2 linked regions of the Verrucomicrobium spinosum DSM 4136 = JCM 18804 genome follow. The protein of the gene in region 1 binds, or shares a complex with, the protein of each later gene. Links are inferred from orthologs where the notes say so. Each region holds a gene or a part of one and is shown on either strand. Other genes may lie near its edges.

What was found.
Region 2: the proteins of prfA (region 1) and prmC are in contact, whole or in part, in a crystal structure (PDB 2B3T), measured with the Escherichia coli proteins. The link is inferred for Verrucomicrobium spinosum DSM 4136 = JCM 18804 from one-to-one orthologs.

Annotation. Positions count from the first base shown.
Region 1 is NZ_ABIZ01000001.1:2,177,312-2,180,429, reverse strand. Bases 1-2,797 are described here. They hold prfA (peptide chain release factor 1), read left to right. Parts: upstream 1-759; coding sequence 760-1,836; downstream 1,837-2,797. Other genes in these bases: VSP_RS39135 (transposase), read right to left, coding at 1,890-2,797; rpmE (50S ribosomal protein L31), read left to right, coding at 289-534; VSP_RS08530 (PSD1 and planctomycete cytochrome C domain-containing protein), read right to left, coding at 1-78. In the rest of the region: more of VSP_RS39135, read right to left, coding at 2,798-2,954; VSP_RS08510 (DNA polymerase Y family protein), read left to right, coding at 3,028-3,118. UniProt on the Escherichia coli protein: Peptide chain release factor 1 directs the termination of translation in response to the peptide chain termination codons UAG and UAA.
Region 2 is NZ_ABIZ01000001.1:2,939,647-2,942,743, reverse strand. The notes cover bases 133-2,908. They hold prmC (peptide chain release factor N(5)-glutamine methyltransferase), read left to right. Parts: upstream 133-946; coding sequence 947-1,870; downstream 1,871-2,908. Other genes in these bases: murA (UDP-N-acetylglucosamine 1-carboxyvinyltransferase), read left to right, coding at 1,895-2,908; VSP_RS11955 (Crp/Fnr family transcriptional regulator), read left to right, coding at 494-850; VSP_RS11960 (hypothetical protein), read left to right, coding at 133-351. Also shown: more of VSP_RS11960, read left to right, coding at 1-132; more of murA, read left to right, coding at 2,909-3,097. UniProt on the Escherichia coli protein: Methylates the class 1 translation termination release factors RF1/PrfA and RF2/PrfB on the glutamine residue of the universally conserved GGQ motif, i.e. on 'Gln-235' in RF1 and on 'Gln-252' in RF2.

The sequences.
Region 1 (3,118 bases):
CGCCCCCATCAATGGAAGCGAAATCACCCCAATCCCAAGCAGGGTGAGGTGGGTCAGGGGCAAACTGGGTCTGGACATGACACCGTTTTGGAAAAGGATCGCGTGGAGCAATCACGCGTACAACGGCCTGAGACGCGGCGTTTTGCATCCGAATGACAATCTCACCGTTTCCCGGCACATTCCGCAGACGGGGAAATAAACTTGACCCAGGTGGTAAGATGTGTACAGTCGCTTCCCTTTCCGCGCCAACGCGCGGCCCCGAATGCCCCATAACATTCGATCCCTGCCATGAAAAAGGAAATTCATCCCGAAACTCACGAAACCACGATCACCTGTACTTGTGGAGCGGTCTATCATACGCTCTCCACGGTGAAAAACCTCCGTATCGGTATTTGCGCCCAGTGCCACCCGTTCTTCACCGGTGAGCAGCGCTTCGTGGACACCGCTGGTCGCGTTGACAAGTTCGCCCAGCGTTACGGTTCGACCTCCGCCACCCGCCGCACCAAGCCCAAGGCTGCTGCCCCCACGGCCTAGCGACGGCATCTTTGCTTTTCAGAAAAACGGTGATCGCGCCCTTGGTGGCGCGTCACCGTTTTTTGTTTCTCGTCTGCCTGTCCCATTGTTTTCGCTGCTTCGGCTGCCGTAAGTTCTTTTGTCAACTTGTTGGGTTGCATCCCGGCTACCAGATTCGGATACGGATTCGGTTCCCCCCCGACTCTGCCCTCGGATCCCCAATCTCAGCTCTCTCCTTTCCCCGCCATGGACTATTCCTCGATCATCGAAAAGAAGAAGGACCGCTTCTCTGAGTTGGAAGAGATGATGGGCCACCCAAACTTCTACGACGACAACCGCAAAGCTGGCGACCTGCTTCGGGAGCACCGCTCGCTTGAAGCTCTCGTCAAAGCTTGGAGCGAATATCAGCGCACGGAGCAGCAGATTGCCGACAACCAGGAACTGGCGAAGTCTGGCGATGCCGAACTGGCAGCCCTGGCCGAAGAAGAACTGCCGACGCTACAGGCACGTCTGTTGGAACTGGAAGGCGAAGTCCAACGGCACATCCTGCCCCCTGACCCGCTGGAAGGTCGCGATGTCATCATGGAAATCCGCGCTGGTACCGGCGGCGACGAAGCCGCCATTTTCGCCGGCGATCTCTACCGCATGTACAACCGCTATGCGGAGGAGCGCGGCTGGAAGATCGAGTCCATGGAAGCCAGCCCTTCAGACGCAGGTGGGTACAAGGAAGTGGTGTTCAAGGTCAGTGGCGAGGACGTCTTTCGCACCTTGAAGTATGAGAGCGGCGTGCACCGCGTGCAGCGGGTGCCAGCCACCGAGGCTCAGGGTCGCATTCACACCTCTGCCGCCACGGTGGCCGTGCTGCCCGAGGCCGAGGAGGTGGACCTGCAACTCAAGCCGGACGAGCTTCGCATTGAAGTATGCCGCGCCAGCGGTCACGGCGGCCAGGGGGTGAACACGACCGACTCCGCTGTGCAGGTGATGCACCTTCCCACGGGCATGATTGTGCGCTGCCAGGACGGCCGCAGCCAGCTCAAGAACAAGGAAAAGGCGATCACGATCATGCGGTCCCGCCTGCTGGAAAAAAAGCAGCAGGAAGAGGCCGCCAAATACTCCGCCCACCGCAAGGCACTCATCGGTGGAGGTGGTCGCGAAGAGAAGATCCGCACCTACAACTACCCGCAGAACCGCATCACCGATCACCGGATCGATGTGACGCTCTACAACCTGGATATGTTCGTGGACGGTCGCATTGGGGATTTGGTGGACAAGCTGCAGGCCAGTGAGATCCACGACCGACTTGCCGAGGCAGGGTTGGCGTAAGCCAGGAGATCTGGGCTCAACGCCCCTCGGTGCTTGAGTGCATCACCCAGGCTTCAGTTGACGCCTCCACCCGCGTCTGAGGGATGGGTGATCACGCGCTTTTGCAGATCACGCAGGCTGCACAGCCCCATGAAATCCGCTCCTCGCATGGGGCGGGCTCCTTCGATCCGTGTCGCCCCAAAACGACCGCGGGCAGAATCAAACACGGCATTCACAAACTCCCGACTGCCCACCGCCGCTCCTGCCGTGAAGTAGCGCACCCGACAGCGCAGCATCTCCTGTAGCGTGAGTTTTCCACCTTGGGCGTGCACCTTGGTCACTTCGTCGTTGTGGAGGCCCGCTTTCTGTGTCCCGGCTTCCCTGCGAAGCTGAATGCTGAGATCATCACCTGCATTTCCCGCGACATAAAGCATCTGCCTGTAGAGAGCCAAAACCTCTGCGGGTCGCAATTCGCGCTGGGCCAGGCAGTTCGCCACGATCGCCAGCCCCCTCCCTGCTCGGCTCGCCCCTGCCACTGCGGCACCGTACCCACTCCATGGGTAGTCCTTCGGGTCCTTCACCAAACCAGCACGCACCGGATTCAGGTCTATGTAAGCGGCCATGATGCCCAGTGCTGCTGGCCCTCCCTCCACCATCGTGCTCTTGTACCGGTCCTCCCACAGCGTCCCCCGGCGCTCATGGTGCTTGTTGAACCACTGCGTGAAGCGCTGCTTCAGCGTCTTCATGAACTGGCTCACATCCCACATGCGGGAAAACCAGCCCTGGATCACCTCTGCCGCCGCTCCGTCTGCCCCGACCTGACGAAACTGACGGATCTGCTCCGCGACCACCCCCGCCATCGCCTCACCAAAGCACCCCTTGATGTGCCCGATCAGCCACTCCTCCGACGGCATTACCTGCGGGCGCTGCGGCACCTCCAGCAAGAGATGAAAGTGGTTCGACATGACGCAGAACGTGACCACCTGCACCTGACAGAACCGCTCATAAAACCGCATCAACTCCACGAACCGGCGCTTCTCCTCCTTCTCAAACACGAATCGGCGATCCACCACCCGCGACACACAGTGGTAGTAAGCCACCGGCCATTCCTTCGGAGCCTTCAAACGAGATTGCCGCATACCTTATAAAGGGACAGACACTTTATTGATGCAAATGCAATTTTAAATGTTCTTGTGAACAGTATTATTTAGAATGGGACCGGACCTTATTCTTGATCTGGATAGCTTCTTTGCCTCGGTGGAGCAGCAGCTCGATCCACGCCTGAGGGGAAGGCCGGTGGGAG
Region 2 (3,097 bases), 760 kb from region 1 along the record:
GCCAAGAGCGTGTACCTGCCCCAGTTCTACAAGGAGAACCTCCCTGTGGTGAAACTCTGCACGAAGTACCTGAACTACGCCACCATGCAGCAGTACCAGCAGGAGGAGCGCAGCCTCATCGCTCGTAGGTACCTCTCAGAGAAGTCCCGCCTCCGCTCCCTCTTCCGCGCTATGAAACACCACCCTGCCGAGCCGCCGCCCAAGGTGGTGCAACTCAAGACGGAACTCGGCGAGTACCACGGTACCGACGTCTTCGACGACTGCTTGAGCATGGGCGACATCGTGGAGAGGCATATCGAATTCATGTTGGGCAAGCAACTCGGGGAAAAAACGTCCCCCCATCCTCACTGACAGCAGCACAAAGGCCCGATTCCTGCGGTGGAGGGAGGGCGCATTTTTGCCATCAACCCGTTCTGGCAGCATTTGAAAACACTGTTTTAATGGCTCCAGCACGGGCACTTGCCCGCACCCAGCACCTTCTCCCGCCACCTCCATGAGACTACCTAACATTTTTGAAGCAGACACCCCGCCTGTTCCATTTCCTGCTGGCACAGTCATTTTCACCGAGGGCGAAGACGGCGATTCCCTGTATGTCGTCAAAGAGGGAGAGGTGGAATTGAAGGTCAAAGGCCGCCTCGTGGAGGTGGTGAAGGCGGATGGCTTCTTTGGCGAGATGGCCATCATCGAGAACGGCCCACGCACCGCCACCGCCGTCGCCAGTGTGGACTGCGAGCTCATCCCCATCAACGAAAAGCGGTTTGAGTTCATGGTGCACGAGGTGCCGAACTTCGCCCTCCACGTCATGCGCGGCCTGAGCCGTCGCCTCCGCAGTGTGGATGAAGGAGGCTGAAAGACTGGGCCCTGAGTACTCAGGCTCCCTGGAAACTTTTCAGTTTTCACTTTTTACTTTTTACTGACTTGCATTCCCTGCTACGGAACGCAGTTCATGAAGCTGCTTCTGGAGACCCTGCAATCTGGCGCGGACTACCTCGCCAAACGCGGGGTGGAAGACGCGCGACTGAACATGGAGCACCTCCTGGCGCATGTGCTGGGCTGCCGTCGGCTGGATCTGTATCTCCGGTTTGACCAGACGCTCGCTGAGCCAGAACTACAGCCGCTGCGCGTGCTTCTGAAGCGTCGCGGCGAGGGTGAGCCCCTGCAACACCTGCTCGGCACGGTGGAGTTCCACGACAGCGAGTTTGTCTGCGATCATCGCGCCCTCATTCCCCGGCCGGAGACGGAGCATCTCGTGCATCTGCTGGTGGACAAATGGTTCCCCAAAAGTGAGCCTCCGCATCGCCTTCTGGATGTCGGCACCGGATCAGGATGCATCGGCCTTTCCCTTGCCAAGGCCTGGCCTGCCGCCGAAGTGCTCCTGGTGGACATCTCGGAAGATGCCCTGGAACTGGCCCGACTGAATGCCGGACGGCTCGGTCTCAATGGGCAAAAAGTTCGCCTGGTGCGCAGCGACCTGCTGGAGCATGCGGATGGAGCGTTTGACCTGATCGTGGCCAATCTCCCGTACATCCCCACGGCCGAACTCAAGGAGATCAGCCGTGAGGTCGCGCATGACCCGAATCTGGCGCTCGATGGTGGCCCAGACGGGCTGGTTATCGTGGATCGACTGCTGGAAACGGCTCCAGAGCACCTTACGGAAAACGGCCTGCTGGCCCTTGAGCTCCACTACGATCAAGCATCTGCCGTCAGCGAACGCTTGCAGAAACTCGGATTTCAGGCCATCCAGTCGGCCGAGGATCTCGCGGGCATTCCCCGGTTCGTCTTTGCCCGTCGCCCTCCCCTGCCGCCCGCTCCACCGGCCTCACCGGATGAAGCAAGCACTGCGGACGACTCCTCTTCAATTCCATCCTGACCCCTCTCCCCTAACTCCTCTCTCATGGAAAAGCTCATCGTTCACGGCGGCAACCGTCTGCGCGGCAAGGTTCTCATCAGCGGCTCCAAGAACTCCTCCCTGCCCATCCTGGCGGCCACGCTGCTGACCAAGGATGATTGCGTGATCCGCCAGGTGCCTGACCTGAGCGATACGAACTACATGCTGCAGATCCTCCGTGCCCTGGGGGCGGAAGTGGAGCGCGCCAGCGGCACGGTGAACATCAAGGCGGAGAAAATCATCCCCGACACCCCTTATGACCTGGTGAGGAAGATGCGCGCCTCCATCTGCGTGATGGGCCCGCTCACGGGCCGCCTGCGCAAGGCCGTCGTCTCCATGCCCGGAGGCTGCGTCATTGGTGACCGCCCTGTGGACCTCCACCTGAAGGGCCTGGAGTATCTGGGCGCCAAGGTGCAGATGGACGGGGGCAACATCCACATTGAGGCCAAGAAGCCGCTCAAGGGTTGTACCATGAACCTGCTGGGCAAGTTCGGCTCCACGGTGCTGGGCACGGACAACGTGCTCATGGCCGCCGTGCTCACCAAGGGCACCACCATCATCGAAGGCGCTGCCGCAGAACCCGAGGTGGAAGACCTGGCCAACTTCCTGATCAAGATGGGGGCCAAGATCGAGGGTGCTGGCACGACGCGCATCGTCGTCGAAGGCGTCAAAGAACTGCATGGTGCGGAACACACCGTCATTCCGGACCGCATCGAGGCGGGTACTTTCCTCGTTGCCGGCGCCATCTTTGGTGACGGCGTGATGGTGAAGAGGGTCGTTCCCGCGCACCTGAAGAATGTGACAGACACCCTCCTGGCTTCGGGGTACGAGGTGACCTCCACGAAGGACAGCGTGACCATCATGCCCGGCAGCGGTGCGCCCAAGGGCTTCCACCTCACCACGCGGGTGTACCCGGGCTTCCCCACGGACATGCAGGCCCAGTTCTGCGCCCTGGCCTGCCTCATCCCCGGATTGAGCAGCATCAAGGAAACCATCTTCCCCCAGCGCTTCATGCACGTGTCTGAGTTGAAGCGCATGGGCGCCAACATCGAGCTCGATGGCGACACCGCCCGCATCACGGGCGTCGAAACCCTCAGTGGTGCCCCAGTCATGGCCAGTGATCTGCGCGCCTCCGCCGCCCTCGTGCTGGCCGGCCTCGCCGCCAAAGGCACCACTGAGATCCACCGCCTCTATCACATTGATCGTGGC